One region of the Paenibacillus algicola genome, then DNA from elsewhere that is predicted to be linked to it. Evidence: predicted binding sites of a transcription regulator. Region 1 holds the regulator's gene; the other holds the start of a gene.
The links. Region 1 encodes CtsR, which represses protease genes until heat stress. Its sites were predicted from a motif close to ATGGTCAATAAAGGTCAAACA; they were not measured.
Positions count from the first base shown of each region.

Region 2: the regulator CtsR is predicted to act here: its motif matches at 3,038-3,058, upstream of clpP (ATP-dependent Clp endopeptidase proteolytic subunit ClpP).

Region 1 covers NZ_CP040396.1:3,971,752-3,976,295, forward strand. Annotated here, with positions in the region: gene clpC (ATP-dependent protease ATP-binding subunit ClpC) at 1-93, opposite strand, end outside; gene E6C60_RS18640 (protein-arginine kinase McsB) at 163-1,242, opposite strand; gene E6C60_RS18645 (protein-arginine kinase activator protein McsA) at 1,298-1,819, opposite strand; gene E6C60_RS18650 (CtsR family transcriptional regulator) at 1,854-2,315, opposite strand; gene E6C60_RS18655 (hypothetical protein) at 2,697-3,443, opposite strand; gene E6C60_RS18660 (ABC transporter ATP-binding protein) at 3,440-4,141, opposite strand; gene E6C60_RS18665 (GntR family transcriptional regulator) at 4,141-4,527, opposite strand.
Region 2 covers NZ_CP040396.1:197,219-201,762, reverse strand. Annotated here, with positions in the region: gene E6C60_RS01000 (phosphoglycerate kinase) at 1-344, opposite strand, end outside; gene gap (type I glyceraldehyde-3-phosphate dehydrogenase) at 483-1,487, opposite strand; gene E6C60_RS00990 (sugar-binding transcriptional regulator) at 1,593-2,639, opposite strand; tRNA gene E6C60_RS00985 (tRNA-Arg) at 2,886-2,960, shown strand; gene clpP (ATP-dependent Clp endopeptidase proteolytic subunit ClpP) at 3,138-3,734, shown strand; gene E6C60_RS00975 (PdaC/SigV domain-containing protein) at 3,845-4,544, opposite strand, start outside.

The DNA of each region.
Region 1 (4,544 bases):
TGTACCGATATTATTATGGCCAAGCCGTACTGCTTCTTCCTGAGCCAGTGCGAGCACCTTCTGTGCACGTTCCGTAAATCTGCCAAACATCATAAGTATTGCACCTCCATGATTGATGGTTGTATTGATTTTAAACGCAGCGCCGTCATTTTGCAAAATGGTTTAGCAAGGCTCCTGCTGCTGCCCGCTTAGCGTCTGCCGAATCAGCTTCGCCCGGCAAGAGTCCCGGTCGCCCAGATGGATGCTCTCCCCGAATTTCTTTTGCAGAAATCCGGGCTGGGTCATCACGTTCAGCTCATTCATCACGGAGCTGGACGGACCGTCCAGCAGACCCAAATCCACGCCAAGACGAACGTCGGACAGGCGCTGCGCAGCTTCCTTAGACTCCATCACAGCTGCATAGGACAAAATGCCATATGATCTCATAACCCGGTCCGTAATCCGCAGCCGGGAGTCGTTCAGCAGCTTCGCGCGCGCATTTTTCTCATGTTCGATAATTTGCAGCACGACGCTGTGCAGGTTATCTATAATTTCATGCTCGGTCTGTCCGAGCGTAATTTGATTCGATATTTGAAAAAGATTGCCGAGTGCTTCACTGCCCTCGCCATAAATTCCGCGCACCGTCAAGCCAACCTGGGATACCGCCGACAGAATCCGATTAATCTGCTGGGTCATGACCAGCGCGGGCAGATGCATCATAACTGACGCTCGAAGGCCGGTGCCGACATTGGTAGGGCAGCTCGTCATATAGCCGCGCTTGTCGTCAAACGCATAATCGAGCTTCTCTTCAAAAGCATCATCAAGCTCTGTGGCCTTCTCCCAAGCCTCCATGACCTGAAAGCCAGGATACAGGCACTGGATGCGTAAATGATCCTCTTCATTAATCATAATACTGATAGATTCATCGTCGTTTAACACGACTGCCCCGTTTCTCGACTCATTGGCAAGGTTCGGGCTGATCAGATGCTTCTCGACAAGCACCTTCTTATCCAGGTCGTCCAGCTCATCCAGATGGATGATGTGAAAGGCAGGAGTCCCCTCCTCGCACAGCCCTTCCTGGATCACCCCGGTCAGGATGCTCAGCACCTCACCGGACTGCTGGTTGGTCGCTAGCAGCGGGAACGGAAGCTGACGCAGATTGCGTGCTACCCGCACCCGGGTACTGATGACAATATCAGAATCCTGACCGCTTCCGCGCATCCACTCGCTGAGTGCGTGTTCGGTGAACCGGAGATTCGACATCACGCATTCCTCCTACTAAAATAAATGCAGCTTGTAAGCAAAGAGACCGACTAAACTACGGGGTCAGCCCCTTCTCTAACTCCCGGATCTGGTCGCGGATTTGCGCGGCCGTTTCGAATTCTTCCTGAACAATGTGTTCATGCAGCTCTTTTTTCAGCTCGGCGATCTTCCGCTTTGTCTGAATGCGTCCACCGCTTCGCTTCGGCACCTTGCCGACATGCGTGGTGCTGCCGTGCACCCTTTTGAACAAGGGATCCAGGCGATCCGAGAAATAGCTGTAGCAGGAGCTGCAGCCGAAGCGGCCCAGCTTGCTGAACTGGGTATAGGTCATCCCGCATTCCTCACACCTTGGAACCTGAGGTGCTTTGGCGCCGGACAGCTGCCCTTTACCCGATGGATCCAGATCCAGCAGGCCGGAGAGCAGGCTGTGGATCGAGAAGCCATTCGCCGTTCCGGGGATCATCTCCCCCTTCTCCCTCGCACAGGTCTCGCAAAAATGGAATTCCGTCTTCTCGCCATTCACAATCTTCGTAAAATGAAGCGTCGCCGGACGGATTCCGCATTCCTGGCACACCATACTCATTCACTCTCCCCTCTACAATAGACCGTGTTTACTTGCCCAGCAGCGACAGCAGCATCGCCTTCATGACCCGGGAACGGAGCTCATCGCGATAAGGAAGCTTCAGATTCAGACACTCCCTGGATATCGCACCCCGCATCAGACAGGCCTCCCGCTTGCTCAGAAATCCGGATTCCTCCAGCTGGTAGATCAGCCCTTCCGCTGCAGTCTGGTCTATATGGCTGCCGATACTGTGATGTAGATGATGGTGCAGCTCCGTGTGCTGAGGCAGCTCGATCCGCTGAATGCGAATGTAGCCGCCGCCGCCTCGCTTGCTCTCCACCAAATACCCTTTCTCCAAGGTGAAACGGGTCTGGATGACATAATTAATCTGGGAAGGGACGCACGAAAATTGCTCGGCTAGATCATTCCGCTGAATTTCGATCGTGCCTTCCTTACTGTCCTGTAGACTGCCCTTTAAATATTGTTCGATAATATCCGAGATATTACGCATGTTGTTCATCCTCCACTGATTGAAACGCTAAGCCGTCTTCATCTTACACGTGTCGCACAGAGTCTTGCTCCTGGTTATGTTTAACCACCTGCAAACCATTAGAATCCCTTTTCGCTGACTTTGACTTTCTTTGACTTTGATAATATTATAGCATATTTTTATGATTTGCCAAGAGCTCCGTTATCATTTTTAACCGGGCTGTTGGAGAATATTCATGCCGCTTCAAAATTCACCCTTACCAGCCTTGCCTCACCCTTTATCCTGCCAAAAAAGCCCCTGCCGTACAGCGGCAGCATCTGCTGCCCTTGCACGGCATAGGGGATAGGGAATCCGGGCGCTGCCGGAACTGTTATGATCGTATTCTCTCACATCAAGCGCGCTTTAGCTTACTTCTACTTTACGCTCAATCAGCTTCTTCGTGAAATACACAAGAACGGCTACCACGATCAGCTCCAGAAGCAGCGGTCCCCAGGGGATTTCCGTGATGGGTCTAACCGGGGAGGCTGCAGACTCCTGGACACCGATTTGGAGCACAAAGATTTTGTTCGTCCAGGCGTTCGGTTCCCCTTCAATCCGGTCACCCAGCCAGGAAACGACGCTTGGAATCGCAATGGACAGCGCAATGCCGAGCCACAGGCCTCCTTTTGCAGAAAATACTCTTGCCACCGTTACACAGAAGAGCACCGTAACCACAAAGGAAGTAAATTGCCACAAAAGTGCAAGAATCATCAAAGTCCAATCCAGCCAGTGTAACACGCCAACCTGCATGAATGCCTGCCAATTCTCACTCCAAAGCACCAGAATATGAGCACTTATCAGCAGCACAATAAAGAACAGCGCCATCCAGGACTGCACAACGGTAGAGATCATCCCGGAGGATACCGGGACCGGAAGCAGGCGCCGGCTGTAAGAGCGGATATTATGGTCAAATGTCTTAAACACAATGATTTGCAGGATGACCCCCGTCATGGCATAGGCCACCATGCTAAGAACCAATGTCACTTCATCCTTCCAGTACCCCAGACTATTCAGCGTAAGCATGACGCCCTGCAGAAGAACCAGCACCGTGATCAGAGCCAGCACCGCTCTTCCATTCCGTTTCCAGTCATATTTCAGTAGCCTAATCATTCCGCAAACACCTCTTTAAACATCTCGTCAACACTTTTGCCATGCTTTAGGCGCAGCTGCTCAACTTCCTCATGCATGACCATTTCACCGTCCCGGATAAAGACAATCTCATCAAAAATCCGCTCAATATCCCGCACCAAATGCGTAGATATGATAATGCTGCTGTCCTCATGATAAAACTCCACAATGGCATCCAAAATCTTGCCTCGCGCTACCGGATCTACGCCGCCAATCGGCTCGTCAAGCAAGTACAGAGCAGCATTGCGGGACAGCGCAAGCGTCAGCTGAAGCCGCTCGTTCATGCCCTTTGACAGTGCACTGATCTTGTCCTCCTGCTTCAGATTCATAAACTCCAGCATATGTGTCGCTTTCTCCATATCAAAATCGACGTAGAAATCACGGTAAAACATCAGCGCGTCCTTCACCTTCATCCATGATTCTGTCAGCGGACGGTCTGGCATGAACGAGACCATACTTTTTGTCTTCGGTCCCGCAGGAAGCCCCTGAACCTCCACACTTCCGGAGGAAGGGGAGAGCAGACCTGCGGCCATTTTCATCAGGGTGCTTTTGCCGCTTCCGTTACTCCCCAGCAGTCCGATAATTTTTCCGCTTCCGACTGTCAAGGAAATGTCTTGCAGCGCAGTCTTGCGGCCATATTGCTTGGAAGCCCCTTTGAATTGAAGCAGATGCTCTACCATTAGCTCTTCCTCCCGTTGAATTCTCCGGTTCTGAATGCGTCCGAGACGATGGACAGAATATCCTGCTCCTGAAATCCGAGCTCTTTCATTTCTGTAATAAAATGCTGAATCAGATCTCCAGCCATTTCTTTTTTAATGCTCATGATTTTGGATTCCTCACTTGTGACATACCGGCCGAGCCCCCGCTTGGTCTCCACGATCTCTTCACGCTCCAGTTCCTGAAAGGTACGCTGTACGGTGTTGGGATTGATTTGCAGCAAGGAGGCAAGCTCACGCACAGACGGGATTTTGTCTCCCGACTGAAGCTTGCCGGTAATGATCTCTTTTTTGATGTAATTCATAATCTGAATATATATGGGCAGGTTGTTGTCAAATTCTATACTCACTGGGGTCTTCTCCTTTC
Region 2 (4,544 bases), 700 kb from region 1:
TCCAGCACGAGCACCTCTCCAGCCTGCATGCTCTGGATCTTGGATTTCACCGCTTCACCAACAGCCTCATCGGCTTTGGCTACCGGCTGGCCCAGCAGCTCGGACAGGCGCTCGCTTGCTGGTGTCAAGCGGAGTTCTTCTACAACCTCGCCCTTCGGACGGCCCATATGGCTCGCCAGAATGACCTTCGCACCCTGCTCTACCAGGTACTTAATGGTCGGCAGCGTTTCACGGATCCGGGTGTCGTCGGTAATTTTGCCGTTTTCGAGCGGCACATTAAAATCAACACGGACAAATACCGCTTTGCCTTTTACTTCTACATCACGCACACTTTTCTTGTTCATCTCCACGTTCCTCCTAAGAAAACTATTCTCCTCACCAACAGCAGGCGGCTCTCTTTTTCTCTATAAAAAACGTTTCATTACAAACCAAAGAGGAGCACCTCAGGGAACCCCTCTTCGATTTATAGCACAATCTAATAATTACAGACCTTTGCTTGCGATGTAAGCAGCCAGGTCAACGACACGGTTGGAGTAGCCCCACTCGTTGTCATACCAGGAAACGACTTTAACCATGTTGTCACCGACAACCATAGTGGACAGGGAGTCGATGGTGGAGGAAGCTGGGTCACTGTTGTAGTCGCTGGATACGAGCGGCTCTTCAGAGAAGTTCATGATGCCTTTCAGCGGGCCTTCAGCAGCAGCCTTCAGCGCACCGTTAACTTCTTCCATCGTTACGTTCTTGGACAGCTCAACAACGAGGTCTGTCACGGAAACGTTCTTCGTAGGTACACGCATAGCCATACCGTTCAGCTTGCCTTTCAGCTGTGGCAGAACCAGGCTGACGGCTTTAGCTGCGCCCGTTGTGGAAGGAATGATGTTCTCGGCAGCAGCACGGGCACGACGCAGGTCTTTATGCGGCAGATCCAGTACTTGCTGGTCATTGGTATAAGCGTGAACCGTTGTCATCATGCCTTTTACGATACCGAACTGCTCGTCAAGCACTTTCGCGAAAGGAGCAAGACAGTTCGTTGTGCAGGATGCGTTGGAGATTACATTGTGGTTCGCTGCATCATACTTGTCTTCGTTTACGCCCATAACGATCGTGATGTCTTCGTTCGTTGCCGGAGCGGAGATGATAACCTTCTTCGCGCCGCCCTTCAGGTGAGCTTCTGCTTTCTCCTTCGCAGTGAAGATCCCTGTGGATTCTACTACGATTTCAACGCCATGCTCGCCCCAAGGCAATGCTTCAGGGTTACGCTCTGCAAATACCTTTACTTCGCGGCCGTTTACGATCAGCACGCCCTCTTTAGCTTCAACTGTCGCGTTCAGTCTGCCGTGCGTCGTGTCGTATTTCAACAGGTGTGCAAGCGTGCTTACGTCTGTCAAGTCGTTGATTGCTACGATTTCTACATCGTTGTTGTTCAGCGCTGCGCGGAACACGTTACGTCCGATACGTCCAAATCCGTTAATACCTACTTTAACCATGAGTAATTCCCTCCATATAGTGAAAGTTTTATTTATTCAAGACAGACCGTAAAGCCCGTCGAGACAACACATTCATAAAAAACACATTCTGTGAATTCCAAACATCTACGGCTCACGCCTGCATGCAATTCTTGCACAGAGCTCCATGGCCGCCGCTTCATCGAGAACCAGAATGTCCTCTTGTCCGAACTTCAGCACGGAGTGAATGGCCTGTGCCTTGCTCACCCCGCCTGCGATTCCGATAATAATCTCTGTCCGGACAATGTCCTCCAGCCTGAGGCCCAGCGTCAGCATGCGGTGCACAACGGTGCCTTCTTCACTAAAATAGTAGCCAAAGGATTCCGCGACCGCTCCCTCCTTGCGGAGGTCCTCCATCGCCTCGGGCCCCAGCCGGCGCCGGCGCGCCATCTCCATGGCATCCCCGATGCCGTGAATAATGATTCGGGAGCTGCGAATGGAATCTACAATTTCCTGGATATTGGGATCCTGGACCAGGGACTGATACGCATCATCGCTCAGTAAATCCGGTACATGCAGCAGGCGGTATTCAGCTCCCACCTTCTTGGCCATCTTGGAAGCAATCGTATTCGCCTGAATCTCCACGCTCTCGCCGAGACCGCCCCGCGCTGGCACGAACCATGCGCCCTTCAGGGGCCCGCCAGCCGGCGAGCCCATCTGCTCTGCCACCTCAGCCAGCGTGGAGCCGCCGGTCACCGCGATCGTATCTCCGATGCGGGCCTCCTGCAGCAGCGCTCTCGCGCCGGCGCGGCCAAGCTCGCGCTTGACATCCGGCGAGGACTCGCTGTCTCCTGGCACGACGACGACCTTGCGAAGCCCGTAAGCCTCGCGAATCTGCTCTTCAAGATCGTCCAGCCCGAACAGGTCCTTCATTGCCGGCTCCAGCTGGTCCAGCAGCAGCTCACCGCTGCGGCTGATGCGCATGCCAAGGCTCTCGATTTCCAGCAGTCCCTGGGACTTCAGGAAATCGGTCTCTGCTCGCAGCACCCGCTCGGTCATAGCCAGAGACGCTGCAAGGGTTCGGCGGCCGACCATGCCTTGAGAGCGAATCTGCCGCAGCACCGTATATCTTCGCTTCAGAGTGTCCATCAGATCGGGCAGAAGCTGCTCTTGTATTTCTAATAAATGACGCATACCTTCCACTCCCGCAACTTCGTCTTTGGAGTTTGGTCTGGTGGTCAAAAAATGTCCCAGCTAAACTTTTTCAGTCCCACTAACATTCTAACGAATATCCGTGGCGGTTGCAAGTGTACCGAAAGTATATTTCTCCGCCCTTCTCCTTCTTATTCATGTCCATGAGAGATAAAATATAACGCCCGCTTGTATTTTAAAATGTCATCTGCTATAATCAATTCTGTTGCTAAATTTTTAACTGAATATGCGCCCGTGGTCCAATGGATATGACGTAGGCCTCCGGAGCCTGAGATCGAGGTTCGATTCCTCGCGGGCGCGCCATTTTTACTTACCATCTTCAGTTTTCCCAATATTGTTTTACCCATAAGCGCCCTGAACGGCTCTTTTTTTTACCCATTAGTTTGACTTTCTTTGACTTTTTGATTTCAATTGTTTATCATATGGGTAATACGGTAACAGTATTTTAATGAGGAATGTACTTTAGAGGAGGTTTCACGAATGAGTTTTATCCCTATGGTCGTAGAACAAAGCAACCGCGGTGAGCGGGCCTATGACATCTATTCCAGACTGCTGAAAGACCGCATTATCTTCCTCGGCTCCGATGTCAATGACGTGGTCGCCAATTCCATCATTGCGCAAATGCTGTTTTTGACAGCGGAAGACCCAGAGAAGGACATTCATCTGTATATTAACAGTCCGGGCGGCTCCATCACGGCCGGTATGGCTATTTTTGATACAATGCAATTTATTAAGCCGGACGTATCCACAATCTGTGTCGGCATGGCTGCCTCGATGGGCGCGTTCCTGCTGAATGCCGGCGCCAAGGGCAAGCGCTTCGCGCTGCCAAACAGTGAAATTATGATCCACCAGCCGCTGGGCGGTGCTCAGGGACAGGCTACGGATATTGAAATTCGCGCCCGCCGCATCCTGAAGATGCGCGATAAGCTGAACCACATTCTTGCCGAGCGCACCGGACAGCCGCTGGAGCGCATCGAGAAGGATACCGACCGTGACTACTTCATGACCGCTTCCGAAGCGAAGGAGTACGGACTGGTGGATCAGGTGCTGGAAAGCACACCGCCGCAAGGCATCTAACATCCAATCAACTTTTTCTCACAGCAAGAACAGGGGCTGTCTCTTGAGATCCGTAATCTCAAGGGACCGCCCCTTTTTCATGTGCCTAGATGCTCCTGCCAGAAACAGGCCTACTTCTTCCAAACGCTGAAGGGCAGCTTGATCTCCGGGAAGCCGTAGGCGTACGCCGTATATTCATACAGCTGGAAGTAGAGCACCGCCGCATCCCCTTGAATATAGAACGATGCATCGGCCGGCACACCCTGGAACCCGCCGAGGTAACCGCCTCCTTCCTCCAGCGTTTCCAGCACATACGTATCCAGCTTTTGTTTACGGTCACCCTGCAGGTTGATTACATCAGCAAGCTGCAGCTTCTTTCCATCTGGAAGTGAGAATGTCCAGCTGGTGCGATAGGTCATTCCGTGCGCCCCGCCAGCATAGGTATACTCATGTGCAGTCAGGCTCAGAATACCGTCACGATTATGGTGCACGATAAAATCTCCGGTATACTCATACGGTATCCCTTCCCGCGGAGCCGGCATCTCCTTCAATCCCTCGACCGATTCCGAGATAAAATCCTCGGCATGCTGTCTGAAGACGGCATTCATATCCGCCTCCGCCTTGGCATTCGCCATCCCGCTCAGAACCGGGTAGCGAACCGAGATGTCCGCCTTTGGCGTCACTTCACGAAGAGTCCGGGTTTCAAGGGTGAGCTTATTTTGCGGCAGGCTGGTCAGGCTCAAGGTTTGTTCTGCAGAGCTCCAAGCTCCCTGCACGCCCATATATTGATGAAGCAGGTCGTATGGCAGGTATAGTCGTCCATTGACCAGC